One region of the Streptomyces sp. SudanB5_2050 genome, then DNA from elsewhere that is predicted to be linked to it. Evidence: riboswitches for the same ligand, from Rfam matches in the RefSeq annotation. Region 1 holds a riboswitch; the other holds the start of a gene.
What was found. A riboswitch is a leader RNA that binds a small molecule or an ion and turns the genes downstream of it on or off. The one in region 1 is predicted to bind glycine.
Positions count from the first base shown of each region.

Region 2: another riboswitch for glycine. It lies ahead of gcvT (glycine cleavage system aminomethyltransferase GcvT); the one in region 1 lies ahead of gcvP (aminomethyl-transferring glycine dehydrogenase).

Region 1 is NZ_OZ186760.1:1,444,821-1,450,302, reverse strand. Features, by position in the region: gene ACFZP7_RS06390 (MerR family transcriptional regulator) at 1-363, shown strand, start outside; gene ACFZP7_RS06385 (DNA polymerase IV) at 418-1,899, shown strand; gene ACFZP7_RS06380 (PRC-barrel domain-containing protein) at 2,098-2,475, opposite strand; glycine riboswitch at 2,625-2,720, shown strand; gene gcvP (aminomethyl-transferring glycine dehydrogenase) at 2,896-5,482, shown strand, end outside.
Region 2 is NZ_OZ186760.1:5,431,593-5,437,074, forward strand. Features, by position in the region: gene ACFZP7_RS24325 (L-serine ammonia-lyase) at 1-84, opposite strand, end outside; gene glyA (serine hydroxymethyltransferase) at 187-1,449, opposite strand; gene gcvH (glycine cleavage system protein GcvH) at 1,464-1,841, opposite strand; gene gcvT (glycine cleavage system aminomethyltransferase GcvT) at 1,971-3,104, opposite strand; glycine riboswitch at 3,265-3,358, opposite strand; gene ACFZP7_RS24345 (AAA family ATPase) at 3,538-4,206, shown strand; gene ACFZP7_RS24350 (enhanced serine sensitivity protein SseB) at 4,286-5,053, shown strand; gene ACFZP7_RS24355 (enhanced serine sensitivity protein SseB C-terminal domain-containing protein) at 5,178-5,482, shown strand, end outside.

The sequences.
Region 1 (5,482 bases):
CGTCTGTACAGCTTCCGCGACGTGGTGGTGCTGAAGATCGTCAAGCGCTTCCTCGACACCGGTGTCTCCCTGCAGAACATTCGCACGGCCGTCCAGCACCTCAGGGAGCGCGGTTTCCGCGACCTGGAGCGGATGACGCTGATGAGCGACGGCGCCACGGTCTACGAGTGCACCTCTCCCGACGAGGTGCACGCCCTGCTCCAGGGCGGCCAGGGCATCTTCGGCATCGCCGTCGGAGTGGTGTGGCGGGACGTGGAGAGCGCGCTGTCCCAGCTGCACGGTGAGCGGATCGACACGGGCGAGACCCTGGTCGGGCACAATCCCGCCGACGAGCTGGCGCGGCGGCGCAACCGGGCGGTCTGAACGACGCCGCGCGCGGACGGGGCGTTGTCAGTGGCGTAGGGCACCATCGGAAGCGTGAGAACCGCGCCCACGATCCTGCATCTCGACATGGATGCCTTCTTCGCCTCGGTGGAGCAGGCGTCCAAGCCGAGTCTGCGGGGGAAGGCCGTGGTCGTGGGTGGCCTCGGGCCGCGCGGGGTGGTGGCCACCGCCTCGTACGAGGCGCGGGTCTTCGGTGTCCACTCGGCGATGCCCATGGGGCAGGCCCGGCGCCTCGCTCCCAACGCCGCGTACCTCGTCCCGCGCTTCGAGCTGTACCGGACGATCAGCGAGCAGGTGATGCGGCTCCTGCGGGCCCTGTCGCCGCTGGTGGAGCCGCTGAGCCTGGACGAGGCGTTCGTGGACCTGGAGGCGGGCGGGGCGGCGTGGGACGCGGCCTCGGCCCGGCTGGCGGGGGAGAAGCTGCGCGCGGACATCCGCGCGGTCACCGGCATCACCGGGTCGGTGGGGCTGGCCGCGTCCAAGATGCTGGCCAAGATCGCCTCGGAGGAGGCCAAGCCCGACGGGCTGGTCCTGATCCCGCCGGGGACGGAGCGGGCCAAGCTGGAGCCGATGTCCGTGCGCACGCTGCCCGGCGTCGGCCCGGCCACCGGCGACCATCTGCGGCGGGCCGGGATCACCACGGTCGGCGAACTCGCCGAGGCGGGCGAGGACGAGCTGGTGCGACTGCTGGGCAAGGCGCACGGGCACGCCCTGTACGCCATGGCCCTGGCCCGCGACGAGCGGCCGGTGGTGGCCGAGCGGGAGACCAAGTCGGTGTCGGTGGAGGACACCTATGACATCGACATCCATGACCGCACGCGGGTCGGCATGGAGGTGCGGCGGCTGGCGGACCGGTGTGTGCGCCGGCTGCGGGGTTCCGGGCTGTCCGGGCGGACCATCGTCCTCAAGGTGCGCAGGTACGACTTCTCCACGCTGACCCGGTCGGAGACGCTGCGCGGGCCGACGGACGACCCGGCGGTGGTGCGGGAGGCGGCGGCCCGCCTGCTGGACCTGGTGGACACCACGGGCGGGGTGCGCCTGCTGGGCGTCGGCGTCACCGGGCTCGCCGACTACACGCAGGAGGACCTCTTCGCACAGGCGGCGGGAGACCGTGCCGCCGAGATCGCCGACGACTCCGAGACCACGGCCGAGCCGGCCGCGGAACAGCGCCCGGCACCCGGTGAGCGCCGGTGGCCGGCCGGGCACGACGTGCGGCACACGGAGCACGGGCACGGCTGGGTGCAGGGCAGCGGCCTCGGCCGGGTCACCGTGCGCTTCGAGACGCCGTACTCGGAGACCGGCCGCGTCCGGACCTTCCCGGTCGACGACCCGGACCTGACTCCGGCGGATCCGCTGCCGCTGGTGCCGCCGGTCCCCATGGTCGCGGCCGTCCCGTGCAGACCCGGCGGCCCCGGGCCGGCGTCCGAGATCCACGGGGCGTCCGGGGCAGCCGCCGATGCGGCCTGGGCCGGCACGGGGTCGAGGGCCGAGGTGGAGACAGGTCCTGGGACTTGACGGGGGTCGGGATGCCCCGGGGCCGATGCCCGGGCCGGGTCCGGGGCCGGGGGAGTGACCGGCCCGGCAGCCGCGGGGCCGGACCCCGCGGGACGTGCGTCTCCGACTGCCGACTGCCGACTGCCGACTGCTGGCTGACGGCTGCCCGGCTGCCCGGCTGACGGGCGGTGCGGCGGGCCGGCGGCGCGGGTCCGAGCGTCAGGCGTCTTCCTTGCCCCGGCCGGCCAGCTTGCCGAAGTCGTGGTCGGGCGGCGGGGGAGGGGAGGCCACGTCCAGGCCGTAGTGGTGGTAGAGCTGGAGTTCCTGCTCCGGCGAGAGGTGGCGGCCGACGCCGAAGTCGGGGGCCTCCTTGATGAGGGAGCGGTCGAAGGGCACCCGCAGCGCGCCGTCCACCAGCTCACTCGGCTCCAGGGGCACGAACGCGTCCCTGCTGAACAGACCGGTGCGGATGGCCGCCCATTCGGGGACGCCGGTGGCGTCGTCGAGATAGACCTCGTCGACGGTGCCGATCCGGGCGCCGTTGCGGTCGAACGCCTTGCGGCCGATCAGGTTGCGCGGGTCTATCTCGGTACGCACGGGCCCTCCACATGGTCGTACTGGGGTCGTGCACCAGCCGACCCGCCAGCCGCCGAAATCATCCGTAGTCACTACGAAAGAGCACATAGGGCCGCTCGGCCACTCGAAGGTCCGTGCGGCGACCTCGCTGGTACTCTGGCAACGGCTGCTGACCCCGTGCGGGAGAGTCCTCCGGGCATCACCGGAGGCGCCGAAGGAGCAAATCCTCCCCGGAATCTCTCAGGCTCACGTACCGCACGGACGAGGTCACTCTGGAAAGCAGGGCGGGTGTCGACGGCTTCCGCTCTCACCGACGGTGAAAGCCGGGAGAGCCCTCGGGCCCCCGGTGAAGCTCTCAGGTCGAGATGACAGAGGGGGAGGCCGTCCGGGTACCCGCGCCGTGGTGCCCCTCGCAGGTCGTCAGACCAGGAGGCCTCCGCAATGACCGCCCATCGCACCCCGCTCACCGAACTCGAACAGGCCATGCCGTTCGAGCAGCGCCACATCGGCCCCGACCACGAGGCCCGGGCCAAGATGCTCGCGCAGGTCGGTTACGGTTCGCTCGACGAGCTGACGGCCGCCGCGGTGCCGGATGTGATCAAGAACGCCGACGCGCTGGACCTGCCCGGTGCCCGCTCCGAGGCCGAGGTGCTGGCCGAGCTGCGCTCGCTGGCCGATCGCAACCAGGTCCTCGACTCCATGATCGGCCTGGGTTACTACGGCACGTTCACCCCGCCGGTGATCCTGCGCAACGTCATGGAGAACCCGGCCTGGTACACCGCGTACACGCCGTATCAGCCGGAGATCTCCCAGGGCCGTCTGGAGGCCCTGCTGAACTTCCAGACGATGGTCGCCGAGCTGACCGGCCTGCCCACCTCCGGCGCCTCGCTGCTGGACGAGGGCACCGCCGCCGCCGAGGCGATGGCGCTGTCCCGGCGCATGGGCAAGAACAAGAAGGGCCTCTTCCTGGTCGACGCGGACGCCCTGCCGCAGACCATCGCCGTCATCCGGACCCGTGCCGAGCCGACCGGGGTCGAGGTCGTCGTCGCCGACCTCGCCGAGGGCATCCCCGCCGAGGTCGCCGAGCGGGAGATCAACGGCGTCCTGATCCAGTACCCGGGCGCCTCCGGTGCCGTCCGCGACATCAAGCCGGTGATCGACCGGGCGCACGAGCTGGGTGCCCTCGTCACCGTCGCCGCCGACCTGCTCGCCCTCACGCTGCTCACCTCGCCCGGCGAACTGGGCGCGGACATCGCGGTCGGCACGACCCAGCGCTTCGGTGTGCCGATGGGCTTCGGCGGACCGCACGCCGGTTACATGGCGGTGCACGAGAAGTTCGCCCGCAGCCTGCCGGGCCGCCTGGTCGGCGTCTCCGTGGACGCCGACGGCAACAAGGCCTACCGCCTGGCCCTGCAGACCCGCGAGCAGCACATCCGCCGCGAGAAGGCCACCAGCAACATCTGCACCGCCCAGGTGCTGCTCGCCGTGATGGCCGGCATGTACGCCGTCTACCACGGCCCTGAGGGGCTGCGGGCCATCGCCCGCCGCACCCACCGCTACGCCTCCGTCACCGCCGCGGGCCTCGCGGCCGGCGGCGTCGAGATCGTGCACGGCGCCTACTTCGACACGGTCACCGCGCGGGTGCCCGGCCGGGCCGACGCGATCGTCCACGCCGCCCGCGAGAACGGCATCAACCTGCGCCTCGTCGACGCCGACCACGTCTCGTTCGCCTGCGACGAGACCACCACGCGCGCCCAGGTCGGCGGCGTGTGGAACGCCTTCGGCGTCGAAGGTGACATCGAGGCGCTGGACGCCGCCACCGAGGAGACGCTGCCCGAGGCGCTGCTGCGCACCGACGACTTCCTCACCCACCCGGTCTTCCACCAGCACCGCTCCGAGACGGCGATGCTGCGCTACCTGCGCCGCCTCGCCGACCGGGACTACGCGCTGGACCGCGGCATGATCCCGCTGGGCTCCTGCACCATGAAGCTCAACGCGACCACCGAGATGGAGCCGGTCACCTGGCCCGAGTTCGGCCAGCTGCACCCCTTCGCGCCCGCCGAGCAGGCGCAGGGCTACCTGACGCTCATCCGCGAGCTGGAGGAGCGGCTCGCCGAGGTCACCGGGTACGACAAGGTCTCGCTCCAGCCGAACGCCGGGTCGCAGGGCGAGTTCGCCGGCCTGCTCGCCGTCCGCGGCTACCACCGCGCCAACGGCGACGACCAGCGCACCGTCTGCCTCATCCCGTCCTCCGCGCACGGCACCAACGCGGCGAGCGCCGTCATGGCCGGCATGAAGGTCGTCGTCGTCAAGACCGCCGAGGACGGCGAGATCGACGTCGAGGACCTGCGCGCCAAGATCGAGAAGCACCGCGACGAGCTGGCCGTGCTGATGATCACCTACCCGTCCACGCACGGGGTCTTCGAGGAGCACGTCGCCGACATCTGCGCCCGGGTGCACGACGCCGGCGGCCAGGTCTACGTGGACGGCGCCAACCTCAACGCCCTGGTCGGCCTCGCCAAGCCGGGCCACTTCGGCGGCGACGTCTCCCACCTGAACCTGCACAAGACCTTCTGCATCCCGCACGGCGGCGGCGGTCCCGGCGTCGGCCCCGTGGCCGTACGGTCGCACCTGGCGCCGTACCTGCCCAACCACCCGCTGCAGCCCGCGGCCGGTCCGCAGACGGGCGTCGGCCCGATCTCGGCGGCGCCCTGGGGCTCGGCCGGCATCCTGCCGATCTCCTGGTCGTACGTCCGGCTGATGGGCGGCGAGGGCCTCAAGCGGGCCACGCAGGTGGCCGTGCTGTCCGCCAACTACATCGCCAAGCGCCTGGAGCCGCACTACCCGGTGCTGTACACCGGTCCGGGCGGCCTGGTCGCGCACGAGTGCATCATCGACCTGCGCCCGCTGACCAAGGCGACCGGCGTCAGCGTCGACGACGTCGCCAAGCGGCTGATCGACTACGGCTTCCACGCGCCGACGATGTCCTTCCCGGTGGCCGGCACGCTGATGATCGAGCCGACCGAGT
Region 2 (5,482 bases), 4.0 Mb from region 1:
GCGGGCCGCGCGCATCGGGCCGACCGTGTGGGAGCTCGACGGGCCGATGCCGATCGAGAACAGGTCGAAGACCGAGATGGCCACGGGGGACTCCTCAGAACGGGGGTGGTGCAGAGGTGGTGCTTCGGGGGGTGGGGTGCCGTGCCCGCTCGTGACGGGCACGGCACCCCTGTGCACACGCGGTGTCTACTTGTTCAGACCCGGGTACAGCGGGTGCTTGTCGGCCAGGGCCTTCACCCGGGCCTTGAGGGCCTCGGCGTCGTAGGACGGCTTCAGCGCCTCGGCGATCACGTCCGCGACCTCGGCGAAGTCCTCGGCCGTGAAGCCGCGGGTCGCCAGGGCCGGCGTGCCGATGCGCAGACCGGAGGTCACCATCGGCGGACGCGGGTCGTTCGGGACGGCGTTGCGGTTGACCGTGATGCCGACCTCGTGGAGGCGGTCCTCGGCCTGCTGGCCGTCCAGCTCGGAGTCGCGCAGGTCGACGAGGACCAGGTGGACGTCCGTGCCGCCGGTCAGGACCGACACGCCCGCCGCCTTCGCGTCGTCCTTCACCAGGCGCTCGGCGAGGATGCGGGCGCCCTCCAGCGTACGACGCTGGCGCTCCTTGAAGTCCTCGCTCGCGGCGACCTTGAAGGCGACGGCCTTGGCGGCCACCACGTGCTCCAGCGGGCCACCCTGCTGACCGGGGAAGACGGCGGAGTTGATCTTCTTGGCCAGCTCGGCCGTGGAGAGGATCACACCGCCGCGCGGGCCGCCCAGCGTCTTGTGGGTGGTGGTGGTCACGACGTGGGCGTGCGGGACCGGGTTCGGGTGGAGGCCCGCCGCGACCAGACCGGCGAAGTGCGCCATGTCGACCATGAGGTACGCGCCGACCTCGTCGGCGATCTTGCGGAACGCGGCGAAGTCCAGCTGCCGCGGGTAGGCCGACCAGCCGGCCACGATCAGCTTCGGCTTGTTCTCCTTGGCCAGGCGCTCCACCTCGGCCATGTCGACCTGGCCGTCGTCGCCGACGTGGTAGGCGACGACGTTGTAGAGCTTGCCGGAGAAGTTGATCTTCATGCCGTGGGTCAGGTGCCCGCCGTGGGCGAGGTTCAGACCCATGATCGTGTCGCCCGGCTTGAGCAGCGCGAACATCGCGGCCGCGTTGGCCTGGGCGCCCGAGTGCGGCTGCACGTTGGCGTGCTCGGCGCCGAACAGCGCCTTGACCCGGTCGATGGCGATCTGCTCGACCACGTCGACGTGCTCGCAGCCGCCGTAGTAGCGGCGGCCGGGGTAGCCCTCGGCGTACTTGTTGGTGAGGACCGAGCCCTGGGCCTCCATGACCGCGACGGGGGCGAAGTTCTCCGAGGCGATCATCTCGAGGGTGGACTGCTGGCGGTCCAGCTCGGCGTCGACGGCGGCGGCGACGTCGGGGTCCAGCTCGTGCAGGGGGGTGTTCAGAAGCGACATGCGGGCGTGACTCCTCAGCCGGCGGTGAAGGCGGTGTACTCGTCGGCGGAGAGCAGGTCGGCCGGCTCGTCCGTGATCCGCACCTTGAACAGCCAGCCGCCCTCGAAGGGGGCGCTGTTCACCAGCGACGGGTCGTTGACGACGTCCTCGTTGACCTCGGTGACCTCACCGGAGACGGGGGAGTACAGGTCGGAGACGGACTTGGTCGACTCCAGTTCGCCGCAGGTCTCGCCCGCGGTCACCGAGTCGCCGACCTCGGGGAGCTGGACGAAGACGACGTCACCGAGCGCGTTGGCCGCGTGCTCCGTGATGCCGACCGTCGAAGCGCCGTCCTCGGCGGCCGACAGCCACTCGTGCTCCTTGCTGTAACGCAGCTGCTGGGGGTTGCTCATGGCCTGAATTCTCCTGTACGCGGGAAAATGCTGGTGACGGGGGTGATGCGAGAGGGCCGCCGAAACCGCTGGTGAGCGGCGGTCGCGGGCGGCGGGCGCGCGGAGCGGCGGGGCCCCGCCGCCCAGTGTCTACTTCTGGCGCTTGTAGAAGGGCAGCGCCACGACCTCGTACGGCTCGTGGCTGCCCCGGATGTCCACGCCGACACCCTCGGTGCCCGGCACCGCGTGCGCGGGGTCGACGTAGGCCATGGCGATCGGCTTGCCCAGTGTCGGGGACGGGGCGCCCGAGGTCACCTCGCCGACCACCTCGCCGCCGGCGACGACCCGGTACCCGGCGCGCGGGACCCGGCGGCCCTCGGCGACCAGGCCCACCAGGACGCGGGGCGGGTTCTGCTCGGCCCGGGAAGCGGCCTCGGTGAGCGCGGCGCGCCCGACGAAGTCGCCCTCCTTCTCGAACTTCACCACCCGGCCGAGCCCGGCGTCGAAGGGCGTCAGCTCGGTCGTCAGCTCGTGCCCGTACAGCGGCATGCCCGCTTCCAGACGGAGCGTGTCGCGGCAGGACAGGCCGCAGGGGACCAGCCCGGCGCCCTCGCCCGCCTCGGTCAGCGCCCGCCACAGCTCCACGGCGTGCTCCGGCTTCACGAACAGCTCGAAGCCGTCCTCGCCGGTGTAACCGGTGCGGGCGATGAGCGCGGGGACGCCCGCGACCGTGCCGGGCAGTCCGGCGTAGTACTTCAGGCCGTCCAGGTCGGCGTCGGTGAGGCTCTTGACGATGGCCGGCGACTCGGGGCCCTGCACCGCGAGCAGCGCGTACGCGTCGCGGTCGTCGCGGACCTCGGCGTCGAAGCCGGCGGCCCGCTCGGTCAGCGCGTCCAGCACCACCTGGGCGTTGGAGGCGTTGGCGACCACCATGTAGTGGGAAGAAGTGGCCTCGGCCTCGCCGAGCCGGTAGACGATCAGGTCGTCCAGGATGCCGCCGTCCTCACGGCAGATCATGGTGTAGCGGGCGCGGCCCGGCTTCACACTGCCGATGTTGCCGACCAGCGCGTAGTTCAGCAGATCGGCGGCCTGGGGGCCGGTGACCGTGATCTCGCCCATGTGGGAGAGGTCGAAGAGCCCGGCGCGGGTGCGCACCGCGACGTGCTCGTCGCGCTCGGAGCCGTAGCGCAGCGGCATGTCCCAGCCGGCGAAGTCGGTCATCGTCGCGCCCAGCGCGCGATGCGTGGCGTCGAGCGCGGTACGGCGGAGTTCTGTACTGCTCATCGGTCGGTCGTCTCCCAGGACAGGACGGCACGGGCGAGGTCGTTCCTCCCCATCTGTCATCGGAACCTGAGAGGTTCGCCACGACCACCGGAGTACGGCGATCAGGGCTTGCACCTTGGGTGGGGCCGCCGTCGGGCGGCGGCCCGCTTTTCAGATGTGCCTCGCCCGCGCGGTAACGGTGCCTGAGAGATTCAAGGGAGGGACTTGCTCCTTCGGCGCCCCGGCGCGGCCGGGGACTCTCCCGCGCGGATTCAAACGGCCGGTATGCAGTTGGCGCCGCCATCATTGCACGCCCCGCCGATCCGTGGCAGACCGTGATCTGTAACCGGCCTGTGGCAGTAAGCGAACGAAAACGCGAGACCTGCGCATTACCTTCTCTTTACACTCGACGGGGATGGGAACTCGTGAACCGCCCCAGGGGAGGACGATCACGGTGAACAGGACCACGGCGTACGCCGCCACTTCGGGTCTCGCGCTGCCCGAGCAGCCCGTCGCCCCGGCCCCGGAGGCGTGCGCCGAGCTGCCCGCACCGGTCGTCCGCGACCTGCGGGACCGGGAGGGCCGCAGCCCGCACGCCCTGCTCTTCGGACCCCGGGACCTGGTGGTGATCACCGGTCTGCCCGGCAGCGGCAAGTCGACGCTGATGGAGCGCACCGTGCGCGGCACCCGCGTCGACTCCCAGGACACCCGCGACCGCTGGGAGCGCCGCATGCCGCGCTTCCTGCCGTACGCGCTCTACCGCCCCCTGGTCCGTCTCGCCCACTACGCCGGGCTGCGCAAGGCCGTGCGCTCCGGCGAGGGCGTCGTGGTGCACGACTGCGGCACGCAGTCCTGGGTGCGCGCCTGGCTCGCCCGCGAGGCCCGCCGCCGCGAGGGCACCCTGCACCTGCTCCTGCTCGACGTCGGTGCCGACGAGGCCCTGGCCGGCCAGCGCGAGCGCGGCCGGGGCGTGTCGCGGTACGCCTTCCTGCGCCACCGCACGGCCAACGCCCGCCTGCTGCGCGCGGTGACCGAGGGCACCCTGCCGGCCGGCTGTGCGTCGGCGATCCTCCTGGACCGGGCGGCGGCCGACACGCTCCACCGGATCGCGTTCACGGGGTGACGCACCGTAGGGCCCTGCGGTCGAACGGGTTAGCCTTTTCAGCCACAGCAGCGGTACCAGGCAGGCGGTAGGTAGGCAGATGGACTTCCCGGCACAGGCGCACCCCCACCCGCACGGCGGGTGGCCCGGCAACGAGCTGGAGGAGGTGCTGTCCGCGTCCCTCGGCGTCCCGTCCGCCGGCGGACGGATCGTGGAGGTGCTCGGCCGGAGCTTCCTGTGGATACCCCTGCCCAACGGCGGCGGACCGCACAGCGGTCCGCTCGACCTGCCCACGCTGGAGATCGAGGGCCAGGCCTACGTGCCGGTGTTCAGCTCCGAGGAGCAGCTCCGCCAGGTCGCCGGCGCGCAGATGGCGTACACCATCGCCCCCGCGGTCGAGTTCGCCCGGGGCCTGCCCCCGCAGGTCGGCGTCGTCGTCAACCCGGAGGGCGTGGTCGGCGTCCCGCTGCCGCCGCCCGCCGTGGCCGAGCTGTGCCGGGCCGGCCGCACCCCGCTGGACGGACCCGCCTCGGGCGGCCGGGTCCGCCTCTTCGAACCGGACTGGCAGGACGACCCGGTGGACTTCCTCGCCGCCGCCTCCGCCGAGTTCGCCGCCACCGGCGTCGTCCGCACCGCACGACGCTGCATGGCCGCCATCGAGACCGCCGACCCGGTCATGTTCGTCGGCGTCGAACTCGCCCACTGGGAGGGCGACGCCCGCGCCCTCCCCCTCGACGCCCTGGGCCGGGCCCTCGCCAAGGCCCCTCTCAAGACCCAGGTCAACCTGGTCCTCCTGGAGGCGGCCCAGGACCCGGTCTGCGACTGGATGCGGACGAACGTCCGCCCGTTCTACGACCGCGACCTGTGACACCGGCGGGGGCCGTGCCGGGCGGGGGAGGACGGACGGCACCCCCGAGCGCACAGGCGTCCCCCGCCCGGCGGAGCCTTAAGCTGGGTTCACAACAGGGGAACTTCTCGAAGGGGCGATACACGTGAGCGCCAGCGGCACCACGACCGGACAGGTCGAGCACATGCTGCGCCAGGTGACCCCCGGGCGCTACGACGCCTACGAGGCCCTGCTGCGCGCGCTCGCCACCCCCGCCTCCGGCCAGGTCTGGATGCTGCTCTGGCACGGTCAGGCAGGCTCCCCGGACGCCCAGTACGGGAAGATGGAGGTCGACGGCTTCGGGTACGCCCCCTGCGTCACCTCCGCCCAGGAACTCTCCGCCAGTGGCTGGAACCGCTCGTACGAGGTGGTCGACGGACTGGAGGTGGCCCGCGCCCTCTACCCCGACCA